4 regions of the Clostridium ljungdahlii DSM 13528 genome follow, and region 2 is predicted to be linked to each of the others. Evidence: riboswitches for the same ligand, from Rfam matches in the RefSeq annotation. Region 2 holds a riboswitch; each other region holds the start of a gene.
What was found. Region 2 has a riboswitch for S-adenosylmethionine ahead of CLJU_RS03270 (homocysteine S-methyltransferase family protein). Riboswitches for the same ligand answer to the same signal wherever they lie in the genome.
Positions count from the first base shown of each region.

Region 1: it holds a riboswitch for S-adenosylmethionine, as region 2 does, so the genes downstream of both, CLJU_RS02250 (methionine ABC transporter ATP-binding protein) here and CLJU_RS03270 (homocysteine S-methyltransferase family protein) in region 2, are expected to answer to the same signal.
Region 3: it holds a riboswitch for S-adenosylmethionine, as region 2 does, so the genes downstream of both, CLJU_RS22665 (YbaK/EbsC family protein) here and CLJU_RS03270 (homocysteine S-methyltransferase family protein) in region 2, are expected to answer to the same signal.
Region 4: it holds a riboswitch for S-adenosylmethionine, as region 2 does, so the genes downstream of both, CLJU_RS13610 (uroporphyrinogen decarboxylase family protein) here and CLJU_RS03270 (homocysteine S-methyltransferase family protein) in region 2, are expected to answer to the same signal.

Region 1 is NC_014328.1:485,107-493,424, forward strand. Features, by position in the region: gene CLJU_RS02225 (tetratricopeptide repeat-containing glycosyltransferase family 2 protein) at 1-1,202, shown strand, start outside; gene CLJU_RS02230 (sensor histidine kinase) at 1,233-2,135, opposite strand; gene CLJU_RS02235 (ABC transporter permease) at 2,209-2,949, opposite strand; gene CLJU_RS02240 (ATP-binding cassette domain-containing protein) at 2,942-3,865, opposite strand; gene CLJU_RS02245 (response regulator transcription factor) at 3,952-4,647, opposite strand; SAM riboswitch class I at 4,762-4,862, shown strand; gene CLJU_RS02250 (methionine ABC transporter ATP-binding protein) at 4,941-5,897, shown strand; gene CLJU_RS02255 (methionine ABC transporter permease) at 5,900-6,556, shown strand; gene larA (nickel-dependent lactate racemase) at 6,638-7,912, shown strand; gene CLJU_RS02265 (GntR family transcriptional regulator) at 8,088-8,318, shown strand, end outside.
Region 2 is NC_014328.1:728,037-736,354, forward strand. Features, by position in the region: gene CLJU_RS03255 (aconitate hydratase) at 30-1,955, shown strand; gene CLJU_RS03260 (isocitrate/isopropylmalate dehydrogenase family protein) at 1,973-2,983, shown strand; gene CLJU_RS03265 (O-acetylhomoserine aminocarboxypropyltransferase/cysteine synthase family protein) at 3,146-4,429, opposite strand; SAM riboswitch class I at 4,539-4,647, opposite strand; SAM riboswitch class I at 4,909-5,016, shown strand; gene CLJU_RS03270 (homocysteine S-methyltransferase family protein) at 5,282-7,681, shown strand; gene CLJU_RS03275 (beta/alpha barrel domain-containing protein) at 7,903-8,318, shown strand, end outside.
Region 3 is NC_014328.1:3,863,517-3,871,834, reverse strand. Features, by position in the region: gene CLJU_RS17485 (FAD:protein FMN transferase) at 1-200, shown strand, start outside; gene CLJU_RS17480 (DUF1858 domain-containing protein) at 494-688, shown strand; gene CLJU_RS17475 (DUF1858 domain-containing protein) at 770-970, shown strand; gene CLJU_RS17470 (cation diffusion facilitator family transporter) at 1,005-1,913, opposite strand; gene CLJU_RS17465 (undecaprenyl diphosphate synthase family protein) at 2,656-3,300, opposite strand; gene CLJU_RS17460 (YitT family protein) at 3,401-4,249, opposite strand; gene greA (transcription elongation factor GreA) at 4,691-5,155, shown strand; SAM riboswitch class I at 5,256-5,356, shown strand; gene CLJU_RS22665 (YbaK/EbsC family protein) at 5,405-5,563, shown strand; gene CLJU_RS17450 (flavin reductase family protein) at 5,883-6,452, opposite strand; gene CLJU_RS17445 (DEAD/DEAH box helicase) at 6,685-8,262, opposite strand.
Region 4 is NC_014328.1:3,045,000-3,053,317, reverse strand. Features, by position in the region: partial or broken gene CLJU_RS23355 (IS256 family transposase) at 1,170-1,375, opposite strand; gene CLJU_RS13625 (hypothetical protein) at 1,751-2,470, shown strand; gene arr (NAD(+)--rifampin ADP-ribosyltransferase) at 3,121-3,537, shown strand; gene CLJU_RS13615 (hypothetical protein) at 4,275-4,469, opposite strand; partial or broken gene CLJU_RS23350 (transcription elongation factor GreA) at 5,282-5,344, shown strand; SAM riboswitch class I at 5,445-5,545, shown strand; gene CLJU_RS13610 (uroporphyrinogen decarboxylase family protein) at 5,725-6,834, shown strand; gene CLJU_RS21715 (MFS transporter) at 7,305-8,318, shown strand, end outside.

The DNA.
Region 1 (8,318 bases), 240 kb from region 2:
CTCACAATGGATTTATGCTATTTAATATGGGGAATGAGTACTATGCTAAAGAAGATTATAAAAAGGCATTAGAATATTATATGAAAAGCTATGAACAGTTTAATCCAACGGAAGGCTTTAGTTCTAAACTCATATTGAGGATTGTTTCCTGTAATCAAATACTTGAAAATTTTGCAGAAGAATATAAGTTTGTTGATCGAGGGTTAAAATATTATCCTAATTTTACAGACTTAGAATTTATAAGAGGCAATACTTTTATTACTGAAAAAAAGTATCTTAAGGCCATAAGTTCACTAAAAAAATGTATTAAGATGGGGGAACCTCCTATTCAGATAAATGAATTGGTTGGAGTGGGTTCTTATAGAAGCTATATGGTTTTGTGCAGCATATATTTATATCTAGGAGACAATGACTCATCCCTTTATTATTGTGACAAGCTATTAAAGATGAAACCAGGATATATTAAAGGTATTTATAAATTTTGTGAAATAATGGCGGCTAAAAAAGCTTCTATAAATGAAATGAAATCTAAGTTCGACGGTTATGTTGATAAAAGTTCAGATCCAAATATATATTTAGTTTTATCAGATGTATTTTATGGCCAAAATAAATTTGATATTGCCTATGAATATGCAGATAGAGCTGATAAAATATGTAAAGATGAAATTGACAGGTCTAAAATATATTACTATAAGGGAGTTTGCTTGTTTTATCAGAAAAAATTTAAGGACGCTTATGGTTTTTTAAAAAAGATAAGCTCAGAGGAATTTATAGATAAAGCTTTTTATTATACTATGCTTTGCAATACCTTTGATGACACTATATCCACTAAAGATGTATTGACAGATGAGCCTAAGGATATACCTGACAATAAAAAGTATATGATATATATGAAGTTTAAGGATTTATTGGAAGGAAGGGAGTGTACAGATCTCTCAGAAGATATTGAGGATTCAAAGGATTTCTGCGGGCTTATATTTAGTCTGCTTGCCATTGTGTTAAAAATAAATTGTTTTGATGAATTTGAAAAAGGTCTTCAACTCTTAAACTTAATTGAGGATCAGGACGTTTTATTATATCTGGGAAAACTTTATTATAAAAATGGATATTTTAAATTAGCTTATAAAGAGCTTGTACGATCTATAAAAATATATGATAAGACTGATGTAGAAGCTCTTGAAATGATGAAAAAATGCTTGTAAGGGGGCGAATCCCCTTACATCAAATTCAAATTAAGAAATTTTCCACTTTATAATGATACTTAGTTTGTTGTCTTTAAAATTAGCAGTAATGCTGTGTCCCATTTGTTCAACCAAAGCTTTTGTTATAGCAAGGCCCAATCCAGTGTTTTTGCCCGTTCTCGTCCTGTCTCCTGTAAAAAATCTTTCAAATAGGTGATCTATATCATCTGAATTTAAATTATTAGCATTATTTGCAAATGTAGTTACAATGTAACTTCCATCTTTTTTTAAAGATACGGAAATAAACTTATCACCGTGTTTTAAAGCATTTTGAATGAGATTTGAGAATATACGTCTTACTGCATTTTCATCTCCTATAATTTCAGGTGCATTTTCATCAATTTCAATTAGAGGTTCAATTTCTTTATTTGTAAAATCGTTGTAAAAAGATGCTATTAGTTCACAAAGTATATTTGAAAGTGAGATAGACTCTAATTCAAAAGCATATTCATTAGCTTCAAGTCTTGATAGGTCAAAAAAACCTGATATAAGCATTTTTAAAGATTTTGCACGGTTTAGTATGATGTCCATATATTCATTTTTTTCATCCTTTGATAGATCGTCACTTTTTATAAGTTGAATATATCCTATAATGGAGGTAAGGGGAGTACGCAGGTCATGGGAAATATTTGCTATAGCCTGCCTGAGTTCCATGTCCATATGTTTGTATTTTACTTCTGTCTGCTGCTTTTTATCTATATTTTTGTTTATTTCTAGGGCTAAATTTTGAAAACTGCGGTTTTGAAAGGATAATGTCACTTTTTGGTTTGTATCTATGTCGTTTATTTTCTTCAGGCTGCCAGTTATATGTTTGATTTCACTTTTTGTAAGAAAAAGCAGGGTGATACTTATACCTGCTAAAATTCCTAATAAAATTATAATAAACAAGTACATATATATCACCCTTTCAACTTATTTTATCCCATGGCTCCCATACTCTTAAGTAAATTCCACCTGAGTCTAAGAATTACTTTATTTCCATCTTTCTAAATATTATAATACCTATTATAGTAAAAATAATAGTATATGCAAATCCCAGTCCTGCAGAAGGGAGCATTTGCAGCAAAGTTAAGTTTGGATTTTTTATTGGAGTTAGTGCACTTATGTTAGTAGTAATTAAAATGTTGTAAATTCCATAAAATTTATTGGATACAAGTGCACAAAGCAATTTTATAAAACTGCCCATTAAAGCAAATATAGCTGCATAAGTATAGGCATATGCATATTGATTTTTTAAAATAAAGCTGAGGAATACACCAAAACTAATTGCAGCTATATAAAGTGGTATGGCGCATAAAATCCTTAATGATAAGTTTATTAAAAATGCAGGACTTAAATTACCAGGTTTAAGAAATAAAAAGGTGCTTCCTACAAAAAAAATTAATACTAATAAGCAGGTTATAAAAGATAAAATTATAGGAATAATTACTTTTGAAATATATAGTTTTTCTCTTGATAAGCCTGAAACCATTACATTTCTTAAGGTTTTATCCTTTAATTCTTCTGTGACATCAATATACATCATAACTAGAAAAACTACTGCAGGAAGGCAGCTCATAGCCATATCCAGGGATTCAAAAACTGTGACTTTAGGACCTGTAAATAGTGCATTTGTGCTCACTGATAGTAAAACTAGGACTAATAGAGTAACTTTATAAGAAAGTCTATTTAAACCTTTGTAAAGTTCAGCTTTTATATAATTAAGCATTGATGTCACCTCCAATTAAATCCATGAAGTAATTTTCTAGATTTGCAGATGTCTTACTTATGGAATATACTTTAATACCATTTTTTATAAAAGCTTCACTTATCATTTCAGGCTTATCTAGGTATTTAAAAACCTTAATTTCGTTCTCAGGAAGCACTTGATAGGAAGTACAGTTTAAATTCTTTTCAAGTATAAGAGAAGCATGAGCTGCATCGTCTACTTTTACGGATAAATATTCCCTGCATTTTTCCTCTAAATCCTTTGCAGAAATTTGTTCTATGAGGTTACCATTATCTATAAAGCCATAAGTAGTAGCAAGCTGAGAAAGCTCTCCTAAAATGTGGCTCGAAATCAATATAGTTGTATTTTTTTCTCTATTCAATTTTTTTAATATATCTCTGAACATCACTATACCAACAGGATCAAGACCATTTATAGGCTCATCTAAAATTAAGAAATCTGGACTTGCAATTAAAGCTAGAGCCAGGCCAAGACGTTGCTTCATGCCAAGAGAATAATGTTTGAATTTTTTATTACCTGTATCTAAAAGGCCTACTGTATTAAGCACTTTATCTACACAGTCTTTTTCAGGAATTCCTTTTTGAATTCTATAGTATTCAAGATTTTTTTTGCCTGAGAGATAAGGAAAGAAACTGGGTGTTTCTATTATGCATCCTGTTCTCATTCGTTCTTTGTTTAATTCGTCTTTGCTAGTTTTTGAAAATAATTCTATTTCACCGTTATCTTGCAAAGAAAGACCTGTTATTATTCTCATAAGGGTTGTCTTGCCAGCGCCATTTTTGCCTACAAGACCGTATATGTCACCTTTACTTATTTTAATATTTACATTATCAAGTGCCTTGTGATTTTTGTATTTTTTAGTAAGATTTTTTGTATGAAGCACTAAATCATTCATGATATCAACCTCCGTTTTCTTGTTGATTTTATATTAGAACAAAATCAGCAAGATACACTAAAGAAAAACTTAAGAAATGATTAAGTTTAATCTTTCATCTTAAACCCTATTCCCCAAACGGTATGTATGTATTCTGTGTTCGAATCAATTTTAGCTATTTTAGAGCGAAGGTTGCTCATATGCACATTTATGGTGTTATCATCGCTTATAAATTTATCTTTCCACACATGTTCAAATAAATTAGCCTTTGTAAATACTTTTTTGGGGTAAGACATTAGAAGTTCTAGTATACAAAATTCCCTTATAGTTAATAGTACTTCCTGAGAACGTATAAAGACTTTGTGATTTTCTCGATCTAAGGTCATATTTTTATAGGTCAATATGTTTTGTTTTTCATTTGAGTTTGAAAATATCATGTACCTTCTGAGTTGTGCACAAACTCTTGCCAATACTTCTTCTACATCGAAAGGTTTCGATATGAAATCATCTGCACCTAGCTTTAAAACTTCAATTTTTGTTTCTTGAGCTGTTTTTGCAGATATTACAATGACAGGCATAGTTTTAACCTTTCGTATTTTTTCTATAAGTTTTTCGCCTGTAATGCCAGGAAGCATCAAGTCAAGTAAAACTAGCTGAAAGTCATATTTTTCAATGCACATTTCAGCTTCAGTACCTGAAAAAGCCCCGCGGACATTGTAATTATTTTTTTCTAGTATCTTGCACAATAACTTATTTATATCTGTATCATCTTCTACTATTAAAATATTTATATTTTTGTTCATAGGTATTCCTCCAGAGTTTTTGAGTTAAGACAATTATAACATTTTTAGATAGGATGTATTGACATAATAAATCGTCACGTCTATAATTAAAAGCATAATTGAATATAAATCTTGAACTTATCAAGAGTGATTGAGGGAACGGGCCCTATGAAATCCAGCAACCAGTACAGTGTATAATGGTGCTAAATCCTGCAGCGAGAGCTGAAAGATGAGAGAAATTTTGAGTTAACTAAGTCTGAGATTTTTCTCGGGCTTTTATTTTTTCTTAAAATTGATATGGGAGGTTAAATATATTGATAGATATTAATAATGTAGGCAAGAGTTTTAACAATAAAAGTGTGCTTAAAAGTATAAATCTTCATATACAAGAAGGTGAAATATTTGGAATAGTTGGTCACAGTGGTGCTGGAAAATCTACACTTTTAAGGTGCTTGAATGGTCTTGAAAGCTATGACGCAGGAAGCATAAAGGTAATGGGCAAAGAAGTGAAAGATTTAAAAGGTAAAGAAATAAGGACTTTTAGAAAAAACTTGGGAATGATATTTCAAAATTTTAATTTATTAAACAGAAAAAATGTATATGATAATATCTCACTTCCACTTGAAGTCTGGGGATTAGAAAAAAGTAAAATAAAAACTAGGGTAAAAGAATTGTTAAATTTAGTAGGCCTTAGTGATAAAGCAAAGAGCATGCCCTCCGAATTAAGCGGTGGACAAAAACAAAGAGTAGCTATTGCAAGAGCTTTGGCGCTAAATCCAAGTATACTACTTTGTGATGAAGCCACATCTGCACTTGACCCAAATACTACCAAGTCAATACTTGAGCTTTTGAGAAAAATAAACAATGAATTTAAAATAACCATAGTAGTTGTAACCCATCAAATGGAAGTTATAAAAGAAATATGTAGTAAAATTGCCATTATAGATGAAGGCGAAATAAAAACTTCTGGAAATGTAGAGGAAATATTTTTAAAACCAGGGAAAAATCTAAAGAAGCTGCTTGGAAATGATAGTTTACTTCCAGATGAAGGTATAAACATAAGAATATTCTTTCCTAAGGAAATAAGCCAGGACAATTTGATAACTTCTATGGCTATAGATTTGAATATAAAGTTTTCTATAGTATGGGGAAAACTTGAAAGATTCCGCAGTGATGTTTTAGGAAGTCTGGTTATAAATGTAAATGATAAAGACAAAGAAAGTATATGTAATTATCTTTCTTCAAAAAATGTTAACTGGGAGGTAGAGTAAACATGGGATTTAGTGAAACATTTCAGGAAATACTACTTCCTGCTATTGGACAAACATTTTATATGGTTATAGTTTCTACAATACTTGCAGTAATTATAGGATTTATACCTGCTATTTTACTAGTTGTAACTGAACCTGGTGGATTAAAGCCTAATAAAGTAGTATACAAGATACTGGATGCAATAGTAAATTTATTGAGGTCATTTCCTTTTATAATACTTATGATAGCAATTTTTCCTTTTACAAAGCTTATTGTTGGAAAAACCATAGGTACAACAGCAGCAATAGTTCCTATTACAATAGCAGCAGCACCTTTTGCATCGAGAGTGATTGAATCTTCACTTAAAGAGATAGATCCGGGAATAATAGAAGCTGCAAAATCGTTTGGTGCAAGTAATATGCAGATAATATTTAAAGTTATGATTAAAGAGGCACTTCCTTCTATAGTACTTGGCATAACTCTTACTGTAATAAGTGTAGTTGGATGTTCAGCTATGGCAGGTACAGTAGGCGGAGGTGGACTTGGAGATGTGGCAGTAAAATATGGATATTATAGATTTCAGACTGACATAATGGTATACACTGTAATAATACTCATAATTTTTGTCCAGGTACTTCAAACTATAGGAAATCTTATATATAAAAAGCTTAACAAATAATTATTTGTTGAGATCGTATTTGTTTGGTAAAGTAATTATTGTAGAGTCACTTTAAAAATACATTTCTCGGAGGAAATTAGAATGGCTAAAATAGAATTACCATACCATAAAAAAATAATAGAAGCTGAAATAAATGACAACAACTTACTTGGCATACTTGAATCAAAAGCAAGCGAATATAAAGCAGAGCTAGGACAATTGGAAATAGTAGAAAAAGCTCTTGACAATCCTATAAACTCACCTAAACTTGAACAATTGGCTGAGAATAAAAAAAGTATAGTTATAATAAGCAGCGATCATACAAGACCTGTTCCTAGCAAAATTATTATGCCTGCACTTTTGAGAAGAATAAGGAGTATAAATTCTGATGCTAATATTACTATACTAATTGCCACAGGCCTTCATAGGGCTACTACTAGGCAGGAACTCATAGATAAATATGGAGAAGATATAGTAAAAAATGAAAAGATAGTAGTACATGATGCACAGAATGAAGATAATCTGGTAAAAATCGGTACATTGCCATCTGGTGGTGAACTTATAGTAAATAAACTTGCAGTTAAAGCAGATCTTTTAATTGCAGAGGGGTTTATAGAATCACATTGTTTTGCTGGCTTTTCAGGAGGTAGAAAGAGTGTGCTGCCTGGAATAGCCTCTGCCAAGACCATCCTGGCAAATCACTGTGCGGAATTTGTAGCACATCCTTCTGCAAGAGTTGGAAATTTAAAGGGCAATCCTGTTCATAAGGACATGCTATATGCAGCTAAAAAGGCAGAATTGGCTTTCATAATAAATGTAGCACTAGATGAAGATAAAAGGATAATAAATGCTTTTGCAGGAGATGTGAATGATGCCCATGTAAAGGGCTGTGAATTTGTACATAATTTATCAAAAGTGAGTAAATTAGTAGGTGACATTTCTATTTCTACCAACGGAGGGTATCCGCTTGATCAAAATATATATCAATCTGTTAAGGGTATGGCAGCAGCTGAAGCCAACTGCAGAGATGGCGGCGTAATAATAATGGTGTCTGCTTGCAGCCAGGGCCATGGCGGCGAAACCTTTTATAACAATTTAGCTAATTTGAATACTCCAGAAGAATTCTTGAAAAAAGTCTCAAAAGTTCCTAGAAATAGAACTGTGCCTGATCAGTGGGCATCTCAGATGCTCGCGAGTATACTTTCAAAACATACAGTAATTGTTGTAACAGATATGTGCGACCCTAAAATAATAAAGAATATGCATATGCAGCAGGCAGATACTTTTAAAGAAGCTCTAGAAAGGGCATATGGTATTATGGGGAAAGATGCTAAGGTTGTGGTTATACCAGACGGACTAGGAGTAATTGTAGACTAAAAACTTAAAAAGGTTATTGTGTAATGAACAAAAATACATTATACAATAGCTTTTATTTTTTTGCATTTCATTAACTTTTAAGTCTTAATTTTCCGCAAAAAGATGTAAAAAAACTATTGCACATGTTTTCTATTTGTTATATATTATATATAACAAATAGAAAAGGAGGGACGCTATGTTAGTTCAAATAGATTTTGAATCGGAAATGCCTATATATGAACAGCTTAGGAGGCAAATAATAGAAGGAATAGCCTCTGGTAATCTGAAATTAGGAGAGAGCCTTCCTTCTGTAAGACAACTGGCAGAAGATATTGGAATAAATCTTCATACAGTAAACAAAGCATATAATGCGTTAAAGTCAGATGGTTACTTGAATGTAGATAGGAGAACAGGAGCTGTAGTAAGT
Region 2 (8,318 bases):
TATCTACAACTATATAATGGAGGATAACAATGGGATTAAATGCATCACAAAAAATTATAAAAAATCATTTGGTTAAAGGTAAAATGATAGTAGGAGAGGAAATAGCTATAAAAATAGATAGAACACTTACCCAGGATTCAACTGGAACTATGGCTTATCTTCAATTTGAAGCACTTGGAATAAATAGAGTGAAAACTAAAAAATCTGTAGCTTATATAGATCACAATATACTTCAATCAGGTCCAGAAAATGCAGATGATCATCTTTACATTCAGACTGTGGCAAAAAAACATGGCATATATTTTTCAAGACCTGGAAATGGAATATGCCATCAAGTTAATCTTGAAAGATTTGGAGTGCCTGGGGATACCCTTTTGGGTTCAGACAGTCATACACCTACAGGCGGAGGTATAGGAATGCTTGCCATTGGTGCTGGTGGATTAGATGTAGCAGTAGCTATGGGCGGTGGAGAATATTATATAAATATGCCTAAGATAGTAAAAGTTAACTTGAGGGGTAAGTTAAGTCCCTGGGTTACAGCAAAAGACATTATTTTAGAAATGCTTAGAAGATGCACAGTTAAAGGTGGAGTAGGGAAGATATTTGAGTATGTGGGAGAAGGAGTGAAAACTTTATCTGTACCCGAAAGAGCGACAATAACAAATATGGGAGCAGAACTTGGAGCTACTACTTCCATATTCCCAAGTGATGATACAGTACGCGATTTCTTAAAAGCCCAGGGAAGGGTAAAGGATTTTTCGTATGTTCAGCCGGATGCAGATGCAGTTTATGATGAAGAAATGGAAATAAATTTATCTACTCTTGAGCCTATGGTAGCCTGTCCGCATAGTCCAGATAAAGTTGTACCAGTATCCCAGCTTAAAGATGTTAAAGTAAATCAGGTATGTATAGGAAGTTGTACTAATTCTTCTTTTGTAGATATGATGAAGGTTGCACATATATTAAAGGGAAAAACAGTTAATGAAAATGTATCACTTACTATATCACCGGGTTCAAAGCAGGTTTTAAACATGATTGCTCAAAATGGAGGACTTGCATCTATGGTAGGGTCAGGGGCTAGAATACTTGAAAGTGCCTGTGGACCTTGTATAGGTATGGGACAGTCACCATCTACAGATGCAGTATCACTTAGAACGTTTAATAGAAATTTTGAAGGAAGATCTGGAACAAGATCAGCTAAAATTTATCTTGTAAGTCCTGAAATTGCAGCTGCATCTGCAATAAAAGGCTATATTGCAGATCCAAGAGAACTGGGAGAACCTATTTATATTGAGATGCCAGATGAATTTCTTGTAGAAGATAATATGATTGCTCCTCCTGATGAAACAGGAGATAACATTAAGGTAGTTAGAGGCCCTAATATAAAGCCTTTTCCAAAGGCAAAGTCTTGTGAGAATATAACTTGTGGCAAAGTACTTACAAAAGTTGGAGATAATATAACTACGGACCATATAATGCCGTCAAATGCAAAATTGCTTCCTTATAGGTCAAACATACCTCATTTAGCTGAATACTGCTTGACTCCTTGTGATGAAGATTTTCCTAAAAAAGCAAAGGAAAATGGAGGAGGAATTATTGTAGCTGGAAGTAACTATGGTCAGGGTTCCAGTAGGGAACATGCTGCACTTGCTCCTCTTTATCTTGGAGTAAAGGCAGTTCTTGCTAAATCTTTTGCTAGAATTCATAGGGCAAATTTAATAAATAATGGAATAATACCTTTAGTTTTTGAAAATGAAGATGATTATGACAAGATAGATGTTATGGATGAACTGGTTATAGAAGATACTTTAAAACAAATTAAGAATGATGTAGTTACTGTGAAAAATAAGAATAGAAATGAAGAATACAAAATGGTATTTAATGTTACGGACAGACAGAGAGATATGATAAAGTTTGGTGGACTTTTAAATATGATGAAAGAAAATAACAAGTGATTATTGGAGGATTAAAAATGACGCATAAAGTTACTCTTATTAAAGGTGATGGTATAGGACCAGAAATTTGTGAAGCTGTAAAAAAAGTTATAAATAAGAGTGGGGCAGATATTGACTGGGAAATACTTGAGGCTGGAGCTTCAATTTTGGATAAATATGGTACACCAATACCAGATAATATTATAGAAAGTATAAAGAAAAATAAAGTAGCACTTAAAGCACCAGTTACTACCCCTGTTGGAAAAGGATTTAAAAGTGTCAATGTAACTCTTAGAAAAAAATTAAATCTATATGCAAACATAAGGCCTATAAAAACTTATTCTGGAGTAAAATGTAGATATGATAATGTGGATCTTGTAATATTTAGAGAAAATACAGAAGATTTGTATGCAGGGATTGAGCATATGATAAATGATGAAATAGCAGAAAGCGTTAAAATAATATCTAAAAAGGCAAGTGAAAGAATAGTAGAGGCAGCTTTTCAGTATGCAATTAAAAATGGAAGAAAGAAAGTTACGGCAGTTCACAAGGCTAATATAATGAAACTTTCAGATGGACTTTTTTTAAAAACAGCTGAAAAAGTAGCGGAAAAATATAAAGGTATTCAATTTGAAAGTGTAATAGTAGATGCTATGAGTATGAAACTTGTACTCAATCCAGAGGACTATGATGTACTTGTTATGCCTAATTTATATGGAGATATTTTATCAGATATGGCATCAGGACTTATAGGCGGGCTTGGATTAGTACCAGGGGCTAATATAGGAGAAGATGCAGCAGTGTTTGAAGCTGCCCATGGTTCGGCTCCGGATATTGCAGGACAGAATAAAGCAAATCCAACGGCTATAATACTTTCGGGAGTTATGATGCTTAACTATTTAGGTGAAACAGAAGCGGCAAATAAAATTGAGATAGCTATAGAATCTGTACTTAGAGAAGGTAAATATTTAACAGAGGATTTAGGAGGAAATGCTACTACTACTGTATTTACTAAAGCTATTATAGAGAAAATTGAAAATTGTAATTAAGTATACTTAATTTTTTTAGTTGAAAGTTGATAGTGGATAATTGTCAACTTTCAACTATTTAAAATCATACATAGGGCTGACATACTAATTAATTAGTAGTCAGCCCATTATTTATGGGTTAAAATAATATAAAAATTATGGGAGTCAAATTAAATTAATTTATCAAGCTTTTGCAAGAGCCTGATCCAAATCGTATATAATGTCATCAATATTTTCCACACCTATTGAAAGCCTTATAAGGTCTGGAGTAACTCCAGCAGCTTTTTGTTGTTCTTCATTTAACTCTGCATGAGTTGTACTTGCAGGGTGAATTACTAATGATTTTGCATCTGCTACATTTGCAAGTAAGGAGAACAATTTAACGCTGTTTATAAATTTCTTTCCTGCTTCAGATCCACCTTTTATTCCAAAGGTAAATATTGAACCTGCCCCTTTTGGAAGGTATTTCTTAGCTAATTCTTTGTATGGACTTCCATCAAGTTCAGGATAGTTTACCCATGCAACTTTTGGATGTTTACTTAAAAATTCAACTACTTTTCGTGTATTTTCTACATGTCTCTCTACTCTAAGAGAAAGTGATTCAAGTCCAAGTAAGAAATAAAAAGCACTTTGTGGACTTAGTGTTGCGCCTGTGTTTCTTAAAAGTTGTACTCTGGCTTTTGTAGCAAAAGCTGTAGGTCCAAGATCTGCATATACAAGCCCATTATAGCTTTCATCAGGTGTTGTAAAGTCAGGAAATTTTCCGCTTGCTGCCCAGTCAAATTTTCCACCATCTACTATAATTCCGCCTAAAGTAGTCCCGTGACCACCTATAAATTTAGTTGCAGAATGAACAACTACGTCTGCACCATATTCTATAGGTCTTACTAGATAAGGAGTTCCAAAAGTATTATCTATAATAAGAGGAATTTTGTTTTCATGGGCTATGTTTGCTACAGCTTCTATATCCAAAACATTGATTCTAGGGTTACCTATTGTTTCTGCATAAACTGCTTTAGTTTTATCTGTAATAGCTTTTCTGATGTTTTCAGGGTCATCGGGATCTACAAAAGTTACATCAATTCCTAACTTTTTCAAGGTTACTGAAAACAATTCATAAGTTCCACCATAAAGTGTGCTAGCTGCAACTATATTGTCTCCTGCACTTGCTACATTTAATACAGCGTAAAGTATTGCTGCAAGTCCGGAAGATGTAGCAAGGCCTGCGCTGCCGCCTTCAAGGGCTGCTACTCTTTGTTCAAATACGTCTTCTGTTGGGTTCATTATTCTGGCATAAACATTTCCTGGTTTTTTAAGCTGGAAAAAGTCTGCGGCTTCATCGGCATCTTTAAATACAAAGGATGTAGTCTGGTAAATTGGAACTGCTCTTGCACCTGTAGTTGGGTCAGGCACCTGGCCTGCATGTACTTGTAATGTTTCAAATCCTAATTTTCTTTCTTCACTCATTTTTTCGTCCTCCTAATACCTTTTAATATTTTGAGCGAAACTTCTATAACCTGGCAGAATAAAAAAATCTTCTTGTAAGATAAGTTACAAGAAGATTCTATCTTCATGCTTCTCATCTTTCAGGTTAACACCTGCTGGAATTAGCACCGTTGAATGAAAATGATCATTCAGGTTGCCGGGCATCATAGGGCCAGTCCCTCTGCCACTCTGGATAAGAAGTTCCGTATTCGATTGAGAAAATCATACCAGACATAGATAAGGTTTGTCAATAGAAAAATAAAAAAATATTTAGAAAATTTTATCTGATGGCTACCTACTGTAATACTCCCACGCGCTCTGTGAAAGCGACTATCATCAAATCAAAGATTTGAGATATCTGCTTTTCCCACTAAGTAAGATTCATTGATATTACGAATTATAGTAAAATAGTCATGTAAATAGTATTGACAATTGATAGTTAAAGTATTAATATTAAAGCACTTTTATCACGAGAGGTGGAGGGACTGGCCCAGTGAAACCCAACAACCGGCACTAAAGTGCATCGGTGCTAATTCCTGCAGAATAAAACGAATTCTGAAAGATAAGGAAAGTTGATTTTGTCAAATTTAAAGCTGCTTTTCTGATTGAAGGGCAGCTTTTTTAGTTAATAGTTAAAAATGAAAAATTAATAGTTAGTGAGCGAAAGCTGAGTAAATAAATATTAATTCTAAATAATATTATTGTATATTTATACAATATTAAATAATTTAGATGTATTGTATAAAATTTGTTTAAAGTTTAAAATTTTATACAAGAAGTAATGGATTAAATAATTTGAACATGAAACTTGTATTTGAAAAAGGAGTGCAGCAAATGTTATTTAAAGATTTATTAAATAAGTTTAGTAACAAATTTGTTTTTTTTGATGGAGCTATGGGAACCATGCTTCAAAGAGCAGGACTTAAAGTAGGTGAACTTCCAGAAACATTAAATATAACAAATTCAGAGATTATAAGAAAAGTACATAGGGAATATTTAAACGCAGGATCAGATATCATAATAACAAATACTTTTGGTGCTAATGAACTTAAGTATAGTTCTTCTGATTATACAATAAAAGATGTAATTACAGCTGGAGTAAAAATTGCAAAGGAAGAGGCAAAGGATAAATTAGTAGCACTTGATATAGGACCTACAGGACAAGTTATGGAGCCTACAGGAAGTTTAAGTTTTGAATCTGCATATGAATTATTTAAAAGTCAAGTAATTATAGGGGAAAAAGCGGGAGCAGATATAATTCTAATAGAAACTATGTCTGATTTGTACGAAGCAAAGGCAGCTATTCTTGCGGCAAAAGAAAATAGTTCTCTTCCAATATTTTGTACAATGACTTTCCAGCAGGATGGAAGAACTCTAATGGGAACAGATCCAAAAACTATGGTATTTGTGCTTGAATCGTTGGGGGTGGATGCCCTTGGAGTGAATTGTTCCTTGGGACCGGGAGAATTGCAAGATATTGTAGATGAAATCTTAAAGTATTCTTCTATACCCGTTATAGTTCAGCCTAATGCAGGACTCCCAAAGTATGATGGCGAAAATACGATTTATGATATAACTTCAGATGAATTTGCAGAAAATGTAGTGATTATGGCAAAAAAAGGAGTTAGGTTTTTTGGAGGATGTTGTGGAACAAGTCCTGAATTTATAAAAACTATGGTAAAAAGTTTGAAAAATATAGTACCTTTAGATATAAAAGAAAAAAATTATACCACAGTGTGTTCAGCCAGGGATACTGTGTTCCTAGGTAATAGGATAAAATTTATAGGGGAGAGAATTAATCCTACAGGTAGAGATATTTATAAGAAAGAGCTTAAGGAAGGAAAGGTAAATTTTATACAGAAAGAAGCAGTGAAGCAAAAAGAAGAAGGAGCACATATACTTGGGCTTAATGTAGGACTACCTGAGATTAATGAAGTTCAAACTATGAAAGAAGCAGTAAAAGCAATACAAAAAGTAGTACAATTACCTATAGATATAGACAGTCCAAATCCTAAAGTGTTAGAGGCTGGAGTTAGAGTTTATAACGGTAAACCTATAATAAATTCAGTAAATGGTAGAAAAAAGTGCATGGAAGAAGTATTTCCAATAGTAAAGAAGTATGGAGGCTGTGTTATAGCCTTAACTATAGACGAAAATGGAATACCTGATACTGCAGAGGGTAGGGTAAAGATTGCAGAAAAGATAATCAAAACTGCCGAAAACTATGGAATCAAGAGAAAGGATATAATAGTTGATTGTCTTACGCTAACTGCATCTGCTCAACAAAAGGAAGTGCTTGAGACAATAAAGGCCATAAAGATTCTAAAGGAACAATTTGGAGTAAAGACTACTCTTGGTGTAAGTAATATATCCTATGGACTACCTAGAAGATGTATATTAAATAGAACTTTTCTTGCACTTGCTCTTCAGGCAGGACTTGACTTGCCAATAATAAATACAGCAGACAAAGGCGTGAAAGATATTATTTCAGCTTTTGAGGTTTTAACAAACATAGATAAAGAAGGAAAGGAATATGTAAAAAAATATAGCGGTAAATCTGAAGGTGAAAAAGCAAAATGGGGAAGCGATATTCCTAATTCAGGTGAAAATGATAAAAATCTAAAACAGACCATTATTGATGGAATGGAAGAGGAAGCAGTAGAGTTAACTTGTAAGCTTTTGAAAAGTAAGAAGGCAGTAGATATAGTAAATTCTTATATAATTCCAGCGTTAGATGAGGTAGGTGTACAATATGAGAACAAGGATATATTTTTACCACAGTTAATACAATCAGCTGAAACTGTAAAACAAGCTTTTGAAATAATAAAGAAAGATATGCTTAAAAGTGGCGAAAATAAGATATCCAGGGGAAAAATAATACTTGCTACTGTTAAAGGAGATATACATGATATAGGAAAAAATATAGTTAAAGTGCTTTTGGAGAATTATGGATTTGAAGTTATAGATTTGGGAAGAGATGTAGATATTAGTGAAGTAGTAGATGCTATAATAAAAAATAACGTAAAGTTAGTAGGACTCAGTGCACTTATGACAACCACCGTAAGTAATATGAAAAAGACTATAGATGCTATAAGAGATAAGGGGCTTCAATGTAAAGTTGTAGTAGGTGGAGCAGTATTAAATCAAAATTATGCAGATATGATAGGTGCAGATTATTATGCTAAGGATGCTAGAGAAACTGTAAAGATAGCAGAAGAATTATTTTCAGTTTAGGATAAACAGAGTTCTTGGCATCAGATGGAGTTTTGACTCCACCTAATGCTTAGAAATCGTTATCCAGGGACATAGCTGCTCTTTACTCCCACTTGGAGAAGTGGAAGTATTAGAGCAGGTAGTCATCGGATAAAAATAATTTTTATGGAATATTTAATGTGTTTAATATACAATAATATGTAAGAGAGACAATATCAAAATAGATTTTGGGAGATATAAAAATGGGTGAGAAGATTAATAAAAAAGATGTTAAATATGTACCAGAGATAAGAGGAGTACTTAGAGGGCATATGATAAATTTCCCTGGTGTAATAAGGGAGGCCAGCGGCATAATAGTTTTTGGAAAAAGAATAAAATCTTTTGCATTTACTACGGATATAGCAGTTATAAAAAATATAGATGCAGATGCAATTTTAGCAGTTTATCCTTTTACACCCCAATCAGTTATAACAGAGTCATTAGTTACAGCTTCTGATGTACCCATATTTTGCGGTGTAGGGGGTGGACTTACCACAGGAAAAAGGGTTGTAAACTTAGCATTAAATGCTGAATTTACTGGAGCTATGGGGGTAGTGTTAAATAGTCCTACATCTAATGAAATTGTAAGAGCTGTTAGAGAGGCTATTGACATTCCTAT
Region 3 (8,318 bases), 1.5 Mb from region 2:
CAGATGTTTCCATAGATGCTGATGCCATGACTAAAAATATATTTTATCTAGGAGTGGATAAGGGAATGGACTATGTAAACAAAAAAAATGGATTACAGGCTATATTTATTACAAAGGATAAAAAAGTTTATGTCACAGATGGATTAAAAGGTAATTTTCAAATTACTAATTCGAGTTTTAAGCTTATGGATAAAAAGTAACTTTATACATGAATGGCATGAAAAGGGTAGAAGTAGAATATATAATTGCTGCACATTATAATATGCAACTATTTGCAAGATGATAAATAATAAATAGCAAGGAATTATATATAAAACTTGATATATGACAAGTTTAGTAGTATTATGATGGTGACAATGTCTATTAGGTAATAATGTACTTAAATAATGAGTACAGGCTTGAATTTTATATTTATAAAGATTTGAGTATAAGGTAGTTCACTGTATAAAATATATTTAATGTAATTATAATAATGTAGGTGGAGGTATTTAATATGTCTGAAATAACTAAGAATATGACTATAGCTGAAATTATTAAAATGAATCCCAAAAATGCAGAAAGATTGATGACTTTTGGAATGGAATGTGTGACCTGTGGTGAATCTCAAGGAGAGACATTAGAAGAAGCTGCAAATGTACATGGATTAAATGCAGATAATTTAGTAAGGGCATTAAATGCACTATCTTAGAATTGGAATTTGTTAATAAAAAGTATATTAAAAAATTAAATGAATATATAAATTAAAAAGTGAAAAGTGAGGTTGAAAATTATGGCAAAGATATCTAAAGATACAACTATAGGTGAAATAGTAAAAATGAAGCCAGCATATGCTGAAACATTAATGAATTTTGGAATGGGATGCATAGGCTGTCCTGCATCTTTAGCAGAAACAGTTGAAGAAGCTGCTGCAGTACATGGCATTGATGTTAACAGTTTAGTTAAAGCTTTAAATGAAGTAGAAGATAAATAATAAAAAACATTAAAATAGATAGGATGATAAAATCCTATCTATTTTTGCATTTTGTTGTATCAGCAAGTCTACAGCTAGTACATTTATCATCGCAGGATTCTAGATGAATCATTACTTCCGTATTTTGAAGTGAGTGACTCATTTCGTTTTCTATGTCATCACACAATTTATGAGCATCTTTTATATGCATATCTTCAGGAAACACTAAATGAACATCCACATATCTTTTATTTCCAGATTTTCTTGTTCTAAGTTTGTGAAAGTTGCAGTAACCGGAACTGTATTTAGATATACAATCTTTTACAATACTGATTTCCTTATCAGATAATTTTACATCTACTAATGGATTAAAGGCTTTTTTTAGCAGACATAAGGCTTCCTTTAAAATAAATAAAGCTACAATTAATGCTATTACAGGATCTAGAAAATGCAGTTTTGTAATCCATATTAGAAAAAGCCCTACGCCAACTCCAAGGGAAGTATATACATCTGTTTTAAGATGAAGAGCATCTGCTTCTAAAGCAATAGAGTCATTTTTTTTAGCTACTTTATATAATCTTTTGGATACTAAAAAGTTTATTGCAGCAGAAAAAAACATAACAAAGAATCCTAGACTGGATGAGGATACTTCTCCTCCGCTTACTATCTTTTTTATAGCTTCTACTATTATCCATATGGATGCAGCAAATATAAGCAGTGCTTCAATTACACCGGATACATTTTCGAATTTACCGTGCCCGTAAGGATGCTCTGCATCTGCAGGCTTGGATGATATTTTAACAGAAAAAAACGATATTATAGCTGCAATTAAATCCATAGTTGAATGTATGGCTTCTGACAGGATACTAACTGATCCTGTAATTATCCCAACTATTAATTTCATAGTTATTAAACATGCATTAGAAATTATAGAAAGTCTTGCTGTCTTTACTTTTTCATCCATTTAAAAAACATCTCCCCTAAAATTTAGCAGTTATCAAATGATAAGAACTAATACCTATTATAATAGGACAAAAATCATTATAAGTCAATAGAAGACTACTTCGATATGTATTCTCAATTGATAAAGAAAATTGACTTCAATATAACCTAAATAATAGGGAAATAAACACACAATTTATTATATGTAAATTAAACAAATATGATTATAGGTATTCTAAGCAAAAAATCAACCTTATACTCCGGATATTTTTACAACCTTCAGCTCATTAAATATTTTGATAAGCCTAAGAAAAAAATTCTAAAAAACCTAAGAACTTTTGAAAACTCGTACCTCAAACAATTAAAAAGTTTTAAGTTTTTACGAATTTTTTTCTAAGACTTATATACAAAATATTTAAAAGAGCTTCACTATTGTAAAAATATGCCTGTGTATAAGTTGATTTTTGAGTTAGAGTACCCATATAAATCTATATAGGGCTTCTAATTGAAATTTAAACTTATACATAAAGTGTAATGACAAAATTGAAAGCACCTTTAAAAACTTTTTCATAAGTCTTAGCAAGGCATTTTAGAAAATCTTAGGAGATTAGATATGTTTAAGGTACGAGTTTATCTAAGGTTCTTAGATTTTCAAAATGCCAAGCTTTAGACTTGTCAAAAGCTTTTATGGTGCTAAAATTTGTCATTATATGCTTTGTATAAGGTAACTTCAATCTAGAAACTCTATATTTAAATTAAGAAAGTTATCCGCCTAAAGTTATATCCTGATCGTTATACCATTTTAGAGCATGTATTAAATGTTCCATTTTAAAATCAGGCCAATAGTCATCTATTATGTAAAAATCTGAATATACAGATTGAACTGGTAAAAATCCGCTGAGCCTTCTTCTACCACCCCATCTTATTATTAAATCTACTCTTGATATATCATGGGAATTTAGACTGGATATAATGGAATGTCTATTTGTAGTTGATAAATTTTTAGTTTTACCTAAATCCCATTCCCACCCGTAATTTACTAAAAAATTAACTTTTATTCCCCCTTTACCGAAATCTTTTCTAACCATATAAGGGAGAAGTTCTTTTGGAAACATAGGAGATTCAGAGTTTCCAACTACTAAAAGAGAAGCATTTTCTTTTGAAAGTATTTTTACAGCTTCTATACAAGCTTTGGTGAAGGCTTTAGCTTGAATTGATGGTCTTTTAGTATTATCTGTAGTGAATCCATAATAGGTTAATTCATTTATTCCTAATTTTTCACATAATTTAAATAATTCTATTCCAGGTTTTAGACCAAAACTATATCCTTTTTCTTTGCTTAACCCTCTTTTAACTGCCCAGCGCCTGTTTCCATCTGGAATTATACCTATGTGATTTGGCAGTGCCATTTTTACATCCTCCTCTAGTTTAAGTACTAATTTAAATTATTACCAAGAGTTGGATTATTATTCTACAATGAAAATTGAATATAAAAAACTAGACAGTTTTTTATATTATACGAGTAAATCCTTCTCCTAGTACTTCATTTACATCATTTACAGTAATAAAGGCCTTGTCATCTAAAACTTTTATATAATTTTTTAACTTTAAAAACTGTTTTCTGTCCAAAATGGTGGTTATAACTTCTTTATTGCTATTTTTATAGGCTCCTTTGGCGTAATAGATAGTCGCACTTCTAGATAGTTCATTTACAATATATTTTTTTATATTTTCACCATTGTTACTTATTATAGCAACTTGCTTATAGGAGTTCAAACTTAATATAACTTTATCAATTATAGTAGAGTTCAATATTACTCCAAGAATTGCATACATTCCTTTGCTTACTCCAAGTATTAGGGTTGCTGCTATAGTTATTGCGATGTCTGCCATTAGAACAGATTTGCCTATGCTTATTTGAGTGTATTTGTTTATTATTTTTGCAATTATATCTGTCCCACCAGTAGAGGCGTTTAAGTTAAATACAATTCCCATACCTAATCCACATATGAGTATGCCTAATATAAGTTGAATTAAAGTATCATTGCTGAAAGGCTTTATATTGGGATATATTTTTCCCATTAAAAGTACAAGAGCGGATATAGAAAAACTACAAAATATGGTCTTACCACCAAACACAGGTCCTATTACAATTATACCAATGGTAAAAAGTATAACTTCCATGCCCATCATTAAAAGGCCTATTGGAATATTTGGAAATATACTGTTTATAATTATAGCGATACCGCTTGTTCCTCCAGCTGCTATATGATTTGGAGCTAGAAAAAAATAAGTGCCAAAAGCTACGAAAAGTGAACCTACTAGTATAAGAAAAATATCTTTCAAATTTATTTTCATAAGTCAAAGCCTCCTATATATAATTTCTATTTAATTTCGTAGTTTATTCATCAAAAAAAGCACATAAAATCCAAGTAAGAAATTCTTAGATTTATATGCTCTCATTACACACAAATTCATTGTGAGAATGTCTTTTCAAATTTACTTCCAATAATATTATATAATGATAGATATTTTAATGTCAATATGATCTTAACGTCACATTATTTGCGGAATATGGGTTTAAATAGTATGCATAATAAGTGATTTCGTCATTTAACTTGTATTATTTAATTAGTAATATTATAATAAAATAGTAAAGTAAATAAATGTATAAAAGCTATTAAACTTATACAAAATTTATCAAGTTTTGCAGCAAAGCCTTATCAATGAATCTTACTTAGTGAAAGTGTTACAGTAGGTAGCCATCAGATAAAATTTAGAATAGTGGGTGATTTTTTTATGCAAGATGTGATTCTTACAGAATCAGGTAAAAAAAAGTTAGAAGATGAATTAGAATATTTAAAAACAGTTAAGAGGGTAGAAATCAAGTTAGCGTTGAAAGCAGCACGTGCACAAGGTGATTTAAGTGAAAATGCAGATTATGATGCTGCAAAAGATGATCAATCTATGACTGAGACTAGAATACAGGAACTTGAAGCTCAGCTCAAGAATGCAGTAATAATCGAAAGCTCTTCGGAAGCAGATGTATTCGATATAAATAAAACCGCATTAGTAAAATTTTGTGACGTAGATGAAACTGAAGAAGTTACCTTAGTTAGTACAGTAGAAGCAGATGTTAAGAATATGAAGATAAGTATAGAGTCTCCTTTAGGAAAGGCACTTTATAAACTAAAAGTAGGTCAAAAGGCAACTGTGGCATCTCCTGATGGAAGTTATGATGTGCAGGTTGAAAAATTATTGTAAAATAAGTGTGTTGAATGTTTTATTTTTATAAGTTAAATTGATGAAAATATGTTGACAAATAATTAGCAGTTTGCTACAATTTATTAAATTAAATATTAAGTTCTTATCAAGAGCGGCAGAGGGACTGGCCCTATGAAGCCCGGCAACCTGGATGTAATCCAACGGTGCCAATTCCAGCAGGTATTACCTGAAAGATAAGAAGTGGAAGAATATAAATCTTCCTGTAGACTTATCTACAGGAAGATTTTTTTGAGTATAAAAAATAATATTAAAATTTATTTGGACGATTCAATAAAGGACTTCGATTATGTTTATCCTGCAGCAGGATCTAAAGAATATGCACTTAAAATAAGTCCCTCAGAAATAAGTGAACTTACAAAAGGAGAATGGATAGATGTAGGAGAATAAAATATCTATGTAGGTATTTTAAGGAAAAATAAACTTATACTCCGAACATTTTTTACAAACACAAGTCCGGTTAAATATTTTGATAAGTCTAGATAAAAAATTCTAAAAAAACTAAGAACTTTTGAAAACTCGTACCTCAAACAATTCAAAAACCCTAAGTTTTTACGAATTTTTTACTAAGACTTATGTACAAAATATTTAAATGCACTTGTTTGTTGTAAAAATGTTCTTACGTATAGGTTTATTTTTAAGTTAAAAAACTATAAGATATTTATAAGTTCAACCTTCACTTTTAAGTTATATGTATTTTAATTTAAAACTACCTTTTCTTCTTGACGGAAAATCCGAATTTGCCTAGAGGTTTTGAATTTATAGGAAAGTATTCTCCGTGAGAATAACATATGAGATTAGCTTTTTCTAAATGTATTTTCCTCTTATTGTCTATTAGATTTTCATCTACGTGAACCGATAAAATTTCAGCTATAAATAAATGATGGCTTCCAAGAGGAATTATGCTTTTAACCTTGCATTCCATGTTAACAGCACATTCTTTTATGCAAGGAACAGATATTTTTTCACTTTTTTCTAATTCTAATTTACATTCTTTTATTTTATTAAAGTCTCTGCCAGATTTTACACCGCATAAATCTACAATTCTGGTTAAATTTCTAGAGGGAAGGTTTACTGCAAATTCCATTGTCTCCTTTATGTATTTATAGGATAATCTCTCTGGTTTTATAGCTATAGTAATCATAGGTGGTTTAGTACATGCAGTGCCTACCCAGGCAGCAGTGAACACATTTATATCGCTATTTTTACTTTTTGAAGTTATAAGTACTGAAGGTACAGGATTCAGCATACAACTGCCTTTAAAAAATATTTTAGACATTGTAAATCTCCTTTTCTATTAAAGTATTGCTTTAAAATCTATTTAATATGAGGTATTATGGTAAATATTATTATGATAAAAATTTTTGCAATTTTATATGTGTATATATAATTTAGAAACAATATTTTTAAATTACAAAAAGCCCCAAAACCCTTAAATTGAGACGTATTCCTTGGGACATAGGGCTTAATTGTTTTATTATAAGACGTTTAAATAGTATACTTAAAGTAAACTAATGAGATTTTTTGCTTTTAGCCACTTCAACGGAAACTCTTCTTCCCTGAAGTTTTTTACCATTAGTTTTTTTCAATATAATAGAAGATACTCTTTCTGGGACATTTATAAATGTAAATTTATTTAGTATATCTATATCACCTATTTCATAGGCTTCGACTGAAGATGTTTCACTTATAAATTTTAAAAGTTTTCTAGGAGTTAAATTATCCATTCTACCTATTGAGAGGAATAACCTAACATCTTTTTCATCTACAGTTAAGGAATTTTCCTTATAATCAAAGCTCAATTCTTTGTCAAAAATTATTTTCATAAGAGCAGCTGCTACGTCTACTAGATTGTATTCTTCATCTAATTCAGTTGCTATAGGAATAAAGTTTTTATAATTGTCTTCAGATATAATGCTTTTAACTTGTTCCTCTATATTTTTATACTTAGCTTCATAGATATCATCTACTGTAGGAATTTCCTTCCTTCTTATCTTACTTTTGGTGAACTTCTCTATTTGCTTTAAAAGTATGTATTCTCTAGGTGTTACTAAAGAATAGGCAATACCTTCTTTGTTTGCCCTTCCGGTTCTTCCAATTCTATGAACATAAGATTCTGTATCCTGTGGAAGGTCATAATTTATAACGTGGGAAACATTTTCCACATCTATACCTCTTGCAGCTACGTCTGTGGCAACTAAGAATTCAAGGGAACCTTCTTTAAACTTTCTAAGGGTATTTAATCTCTGGTTCTGTCCCATGTCACCGTGCATACCTTCTACATTGTATCCTCTAGCCTGCAAACCTTCTACTAATTCATCTACACCACGTTTGGTTTTGCAAAATATTATGGCACTTGAAGGCTCATCTACGTCTAGAATTCTACATAAAGATTCAAATCTATCTTTTTGTTTTATCTCATAGTAATATTGTTTTGTTTTATCTACAGTCAATGTGTTCTTAGCTATTTTTATACTCTTAATATTTGACTTCATATACCTGGAAGACAATTTCTTTATCTGATCTGGCATAGTAGCAGAGAAAAGTAATGTCTGTCTGTCAGAATTTGTAGCTTTTATTATGTTTTCTATATCTTCTATAAAACCCATATCCAACATTTCATCTGCTTCATCTAATATTAAAAATTCTATATTGCTAAGATCTAAAGTTTTTCTCTTTATATGATCAAGTATTCTTCCAGGGGTGCCTACTACTACATCCATACCTCTTTTTAAAGATCTAATCTGCCTGTCTATAGGTTGACCACCGTATATAGGTAATAGGGCTACTTTTTTGAATTTAGCAATTCTGGACAACTCATCATTTACTTGAATTGCAAGTTCTCGGGTGGGAGTAACTATAAGAGCTGAGATGTGTTTGCTTTTGGTAGTTATCTTGCTTAACATAGGTGCTCCAAAAGCTAAGGTCTTTCCTGTACCTGTCTGTGCCTGACCAATTACGTCGTTCCCATCTAGTATTACAGGGATTGATTCAGCTTGAATTTGAGATGGTTCTTCAAATCCCATATCATCAATTGCTTGAAGAACCTTAGGATCTAAATTTAAATCACTAAAATTAATATTTTCCATTAAAACTCCTCTTTCTTTTTTATATTACAAAACAAAGTTTATCATATCATAGTATA
Region 4 (8,318 bases), 2.3 Mb from region 2:
AGCTAATGGGTTTTAGCAAAGCCGCTCCCAAAAAACTGGCAGGTACTTGATAATATGTTCAATATTGAAAAAGTTATACCGGCTAGGTGATATGGTTAGAATATAACTGTGAAAGCAGTTTTTCCTCCATAGTTTAATTATTAAAAACAGTTTAGAACTATTTAAACTGTATCCTGTAGTATGGACACATTAAAAGAGGTTGTGTCTAATCTTACAGGATACTTTTATGGTTTATGCTAATTATTTTTCTTGTTCATTATATTGAAATATTATATGCAACTATTTGTATTGCAATGTATAGGTGAAACTAGTAATTTTAAATGTATAATTAAGCCCTATATTGGTACGAAAGAATGAATTTAAAGTAGCTAGAAGATGAAACATCAAAAGAAAGTATATGTGATTGCTAGTTTACTAATAGATTTTTAAGAACTATGATAAACAAAGAAAAAAGTATTAAAGTAAAGATATAGGTTGAAGGGACAAAATTTATGTAAAAGTGCTATATACTATATATAGTCGATAAATAAAAATTAATATATTATATAAACGAAGATAGGCATTGGTTAAAGTTGGTGCTTATTCTTATATTATTTACAGGGTATTCAAAAAGTAAATAAATAATTTACTTGTATGACATTAAACCGTAACAAATACCATATATACTTATAAGTGTCCTAAGGAAATAGCCTTAGCGGAAATGAAAACAAAGTATTTACATATATGAAAGAAAAGTAAAAGTAATTATTCTCCTCGTGTCTGTAGTTGCAGGGCACGTTAAACTTAAGTGCAACTGCCACAAGAAAGTATATAAATTAGATCCCCAATTATTATTGTAAAATAAGCATCCGTCATCTAGGGTGCTTATTTTGCGTAATAAAAAAGATAGATATTGGAGTCAAAGATAAAAAGTGTAGATTTTTTAGTCTTGCATAATAACAGAAATTATATGAAGTTGAGGATACTGAATGGTATGAATCTGAGCAGAGGAAAAGGACGCACAAGCACTTAAGCTGAGATATTTAGAAATTGATTTAAAGGTGTTAAAAGACTGTAAAGTAATATGTAAAATGGAATTTATACGACGTAGCTACTTGCAAAGTGAATATGAACGATGTTACTTGGAAACTGCCATCATACATTATGGATAGGTTACCATAAACTTTACTCTAGTTTCTGAGGACTGACGTCCATTTCTTAGTTGCTTCAAATGTTGCAAGAGGTGCCTTGAGGAGTGCAGTATCACTTGGAAATACGCTTCTTTGACTGTTTGATCTGCGGTATGTGACATTACTTTTTTGACTTCTGGTAAAAATTTGAATGTAGGGGTTATGGTGTCCTAATTTTTCAGCCAGCTTCGCATAGATCCTTGATATATTAAATTTTTGTCCTCTTTTACATGATTGCTCATATGTACCTTGAAATATTTTTGTCCCATCATTAGAAAATACTGTAGCAGTTAAATGTTTACCCTTAAAAGTTTGAATAGATAGTGTTTGTGTACCAATAAGAAGGTAAATTTTATACCAGTTTTCATCATTATCCCCATTAAGCATACAATTTTTTAAAATTTCTTGAGTATATTTAATAGAATCATCAATTGTATTGTAGTTAAGTAACAAAACAGTATCTTTCGATTTGTTTACATTTATTTGTTAAATTTACATTAAAATGTTTTTATGTCATTAATTAAAGATAATTTAATCAATGACGAATATTACTATAAAGTATTTAGTAAGGAGGAGTTTAAATGTTTTCAAAAATAGGATTTGATAGAAATATATATAAAAATGTTAATTTAAAAATGAATGAATTCAATAATTATATATCTAAAATAAGTAATGCATCATCAAGTGCTAATGTAACAAAAAGTGTAAGTAGATTAGTTACTACACCATTAAAACAACTATCGTTTAAAGATAATATTATTGATATAAAAGATGGGTATTATATTGCTAAAACTTTAATGCATGGAAATGCTGAAATATCAGTTAAAAATAATCATTCCAAATTGCTTTTATACGAATTGTATCCTAATCAAGATATTACACATTTGTTTAGTGAAGATGAGTTTAATGATATAACAAAAACTAATGAGTTAATAGATGTTTTATCAAGTGGAAAGCCAATAGATAAAATTGTTGATTTAATAAGAATTTTTATGCCTAATAGTAAAGATGTTGGAGCTAGACTACAAAGCTTAGGAATTGAATCAGGCAAATTTTGTGAAATTGAAGGATATTCAGAAAAATTGTTTTTAGATAATAGTGGGTGGATGTATACGAATGAAGAAATTGAAAATCTTAGAAAAGGCTATAATACAGAAAACTGGTTAAAGCTTGGGTTTGGATTTACAAAAGATTCAGTATTTACAATAGATGGTAAGGAATATCGCTTAGATAATAATGGACATTTAAATCTACCTGAAGGGACTATATGTGTACCTTCGAAGGTTAATATAAGAAAATGAATGATTTAACAAGCTTAAAGTACATGTATATAATTTGACATGTGGTATTAAACTAATAAAACCGATAAATCCCACGTTAAGGATTTTAGCTTTAATAACGAAAGTTCATGGTACTTTTTTTAAGCCTTTAAAATAGTCGATCTATAGCTAGATTTTAGTCTTAAAACTAGTACTAAAATCAAAGTTTTAAAACTGATCTGAAATAACTTTTATAAAACTTTGTTATTCGATATGATTGGCTTAATGTGGGTAGAAACTATGTTCCTTAACAAATTTATGCCTTAGCGTGGATTTAATATAGATAATCTGGAAATGGTGGTTACATCACATATATAAATACCAATATAATTATAATTTCAAAAGATTACTATTTCAATTTGTTCATTCAAATTATAAGAAAAAGGTATTAGAGAGTTATGGTTATGTAGGTAAACCTTTTAAGAGTGGAAGAAGTCACTGGACGTTTAGAAAAATAGGTAGGAATCCAATTAATATACCATATAAAAAACCTATAAGAGCTACATATATAACTTTAATTTGGATAATTATTATCTTGTGATGCAAGAGTAATTTATTGTTCATCGATTCTTTGTGATTTGGATAGTATAATATTATACACAAATTTAAAAATATAAAAGGAGTGTATTAGCATGAATGACAAAAAAGATGTTTTAGATAATGGTCCCTTTTTTCATGGTACTAAAGCAGAACTAAAAACTGGAGATTTATTAGAACCACAACACTTATCAAATTACCAAAATAAAAAATCTAACTACATTTACTTTACTGCAACATTAAATGCTGCAAAATGGGGTGCCGAATTAGCCACATCTAAATCAAAAGAGAGAATTTATATTGTAGAACCATTAGGTGAATTTGAAAATGATCCGAACTTAACTGACAAAAGATTTCCTGGAAATCCAACACGTTCTTATAGGTCTAAATCTCCTTTGAAAATAATAGCAGAATTAGGTTCATGGGAAAGACATTCTGATGAAGAAATAAATCATATGCTTTCATCTTTAAAAAAGTTAAGTGATGAAGGGAAAAATGTAATATACGATTAATCTATAAGAATATTTATATTATCCCATTTCGATGTAGACAATACCAAATATTAATTACTAATGCAATACATGTGACTGCTATGATTTCCAATGCTATAGGCAATGTTATTTTTTGAGAACGCTTAGCAATTATATAAAATATCATCGCATCATTTAATATAACAACTAACACGCTTCTAACAATAAGTTCTTTTAAAATATCATAATAATGTAGTATATTATAGTTAACCTATACTTTAATTAAATTACCAATTTAAAGATTATTTATATAATTATACAAATATAGGTTTTGTTTCTTTTAAATCTATTATTTTTGTATAGGCATGTGTAACATTGGATTTTTTGCTTTTATTGCTGTTTAATACCAACACTTATTTAAAATAGCTTATATAAAGGAAGTTCCTATTGACTTTTTATATGATACGTATACCTCAGAAAATAAAAAAAGAAATTCTAATAGCATTTCTTTTTTAATCAACATAATTTGAAATGTTACTTTAAAATATCCATAATTTGTTTCATGATTTTATTATGATAACATACATCTATTCCCTAAAGCACTATCATAAAAATAGTAAAAGTATAACATAAATTTTACTTATATAGTGTATTTTTTGTCCAGTTTATAATATAATAGTAAATATGTAAGGTTGAGTGGATTGCAGGAAGCTGTATACATTCACAAAACTATGTCATGCATGAAAAAACTTATATGAGCAAGTAGCTTTTAGCCGAAGTTACTTGCTATTTTCTTTTTTAGGTTTATCTACATCGACCCTAACATCATTTAAAACTTTATCTTTTGAAACACTTGTCTTGCTTTCAAAAAACATTTTAATTTTATCTTGCTTATAACAAAATACTGATAAAATACATAGACTTGATACTTCAGTTATGGAAAGCACTATAATGCACAAAAAGAAAAAGCTCATTCATATTACCTCCTCCCATTGTGTCAACCCATTATACCTGCAATCCACTCATATAGCAATTACGGGAGAAGGTAAATTACATAACATGATTTGCTGCTATTAAATACATTATATCACAGTAAACCATAATTATGGCAAAATTAAAAATAATAATTTATGAATTTATTGAAATTTTAAAAATAATTAAATTATATCGAGAAAGATATGCCTAACTGAGGGTTGATCTAAGTTCTATATATAATTATATGCTATTACCTATTGAATAAATTCCTATTTAATACTATCATTTTATTAATAAATCCATATATTGACAAATAATAATAAAACCTGTGCCTTAATTTAGAGTACAGGTTTTATTATTATTTTAAAAAGTAGAAAACGGCTGGAAAAACTTTATGCAAGCTATTTATTACCAGTACTTTTAGGATTATAATAAAAACAACGAATGGCTATTTTACACAGGTTGAACCTTAACATGAGATGTAAATAAGATTAAGCCTTAGTAGGCTTCATCTTTTATTGAGTTTGTTCTAATATTGATTTTTTATAAATAATTTCTTTGAAGTGATCCACTCTTCTTGAGACATTTCTTATAAAGTGGTTGCTGCGGTTATGTGATAGCAGAGATTAGCTATGAGAAACTAATAGATTTTATAAACAAGCTGTAAAATATTAATTTGTAAGATTAAGATTTTGTGACGTAGATGAAATCGAAGAAGTTACCTTAGTTAGTACAGTAGAAGCAGATGTTAAAAATATGAATATAAGTAGAATCTCCTTTAGAAAAGGCACTTTATAAACTAAAAGTAGGTCAAAAGGCAACTGTGACATCTCCTGATGGAAGTTATGATGTGCAGGTTGAAAAATTGTTGTAAAATAAGTGTGTTGAATGTTTTATTTTTATAAATTAGATTGATTAAAATGTGTTGGCAAATAATTAGTGATTTTCTATAATTTATTAAATTAAATATTAAGTTCTTATCAAGAGTGGTTGAGGCACTGGATCTATGAAGCTTAGCAACTTGGATGTAACCCAACGGTGCCAATTCCAGCAGGCATTACCTGAAAGATAAGAAGTAGAAGAATATTAATCTTCTCGTAGGTTTATCTACAGGAAGATTTTTTTGAGTATAAAAATATTAATATTGTATAAATAGACATATAAAATTTAGTCATCATGTAGGATGAACTGTAAAAATATATATGATAAGCTAATATTAACATAAATGTAATTCTTATTAAAGGAGGAAATGTTATGAATACTTTAAAGGAATTGTACAATGAACGTTTAAGCAGAATAAAAAAGGCAATTAAACTGGAAAAAACAGATAGAACACCTGTTATTCCATTTGGAGATTCTTTTTTTGCTAAGGCAACCGGTGTTAAATTATCTGATTTTGCTTTAGATTTGGACATTTCAAATAAAGTTATTCTCGATGGATCAAAACAAATTGGTAATGTTGATGCGGTACCTTGTGCTTTTGCACCTGCACCACTTATGGGATCAATATTTTTTTCTAACTTAAAACTTCCCGGTCGGGAACTTACAGATGATATGCTCTGGCAGATTGATGAGCGTCAAATAATGACAACAGATGATTATGATACTATATTGAGCAAAGGCTTTGAAGATTTTAAAAAGGATTATTTTGCTGCAAGGATAAATGTAGACTCATCAGTATTTTGTGAAATAGTAACTAATGGGCCAAAGTGGAATAAGAACATGAGAGATGAGGGATATCCAATTTATAATAACGTAACAATATCACATCCTATTGATTACTTGAGTGGGGGTCGTACTTTAAGTAAATTTATGATGGATATGAGAAGAATGCCTGAAAAAATACAGGCTGTAATGGATATTATTGCTGATGCTAATATTAAAGAAATGAAGCAAGCTATTAAAAAAACGGTTGATCCTATAAGTGTATTTATAGCTATGGGACGTGGGTGCCCTGATTTTTACAGCACTGAGCTATGGGAAAAGTTTATATGGAAATATTTGAAAAAAATAACCGATGCTATAATTGAGACAGGAGTAACTGCTAATTTTCATGCTGATGCAAACTGGGAACGAGGGCTTGATTATTTTAAAGATTTTCCAAAAGGTACTTGTGTTTTTGAAACGGATGGTACAACTGATATTTATAAAATTAAGAAAAAGTTAGGAGGTAGTATATGTATTAAAGGAGATGTCCAAGCTGCAAAACTTGTTTTAGGAACTCCTGATGAAGTATATAATTATAGTACTCAATTGATAAAAGACATGGGAAATGGATTCATTCTTTCATCTGGATGCTCTATACCTCCAAATGCAAAAGTTGAAAATGTAAAAGCAATGGTTTCTGCTGCTGCTGGTAAGTAGAACAAATTAGCTAAAAATTTAGCAGCATTGACCTGTAGTATGAAAGCTTCACTTTAATGAAAATCATGTATTTGAAAAATAATACAAAATAGTGTTGTTTAATTAGACCTTTTATATCAAGTGATATTACTTATAGATAAAAAAAGAGAACGTACCCACTGATTTACACAAACCTAGGTACGCTCTCTGCTTATGATACTATTGAAACAGTTGCTAAACTTAAATAATTTACTAAAACACTGTATAATTGATGCTGATGTACAATGCTTTTAGTTATTTTTTAAAATTATCTTTCCATATTCAGATATAAAGATAAATAGATACATTTATAGTGCAAAAATTATGTTTATATAGTGTAAATTTGCGATAGGTACGCTTTATTCTTATCTTGTGAAGTATTTATTATTTGTATAACATACAGATAAATGATAAATTTATAAAGAAGATTATATGATAGGTTAAGGAGAATTATGGATAAACTAGTTAAAGATACAATGAATGAACTAAATTTAGTTAAAAATTCCAAAATTAATAAAAAATTCAATGATAAAATATGGAATCGAAATTTTACTTTATTATTTCAAGGGCAAGCAGTATCTATTTTGGGAGATAATGTTTTTAATATTGCACTTGAGTTTTGGGTCCTTATGAAAACAGGTTCTGTATCATTAATGGGTACACTTTTAGCAGTTATCACTTTGCCTAAAGTATTTATTTCTCCATTTGCTGGAACTTTTATTGATAGGCATGATAGAAAAAAGGTGTTGATTACTACTGATGTTATTAGTGGTATAACTATTTTCTTTATTGGAATGACAGCGATAATAGATTCTTTACAAGTATGGATGGTCTTTATATCAGGTATTATTACAGGTGTATGCAGTTGCTTTTTTTATCCAACTATAAATTCTTGTATACCTGATATAATTCCAAAATCTAAATTACTAAAGGCTAATTCTATACTTTCTTCAATCAGTTCAGTAAATGATATGATAGGATATGCTTTTGGTGGTTTCTTAGTCCAAATTGTTGGTGCCCCTATTTTATTTATTTTTAATGGACTTAGTTTTCTATTTTCGGCAACTTTAGAGTACTTTGCTCAAATACCACAAATTAAATCATCCCTGAAAAATATAAATTTTATCGAAGATATGAAAATAGGTATACATCTTGTAAATAAATTAAAAGGTCTTAAGTATATTTATATTACCATTGCTTTTTTGAACTTGTTTGCTTCAATGTCAATGACTCTCACATTACCTTGGTTCAAAATAAATAATCAGCTTGGAGTTGGATTATATGGAATAGCAATGGCAATTAATACTTTTGGAATATTTGTGGGTTATACTATTCTGTCTGTGTTTGAAATGAAAAAAGAAAATAAGTTTTATGTATTTATTATAAGTGGAATTATAATTTCATGTACTATGATTATTTATTCCATGACTTTAAATTTTTATTTTATCGCTGTAATGTTTTTTATT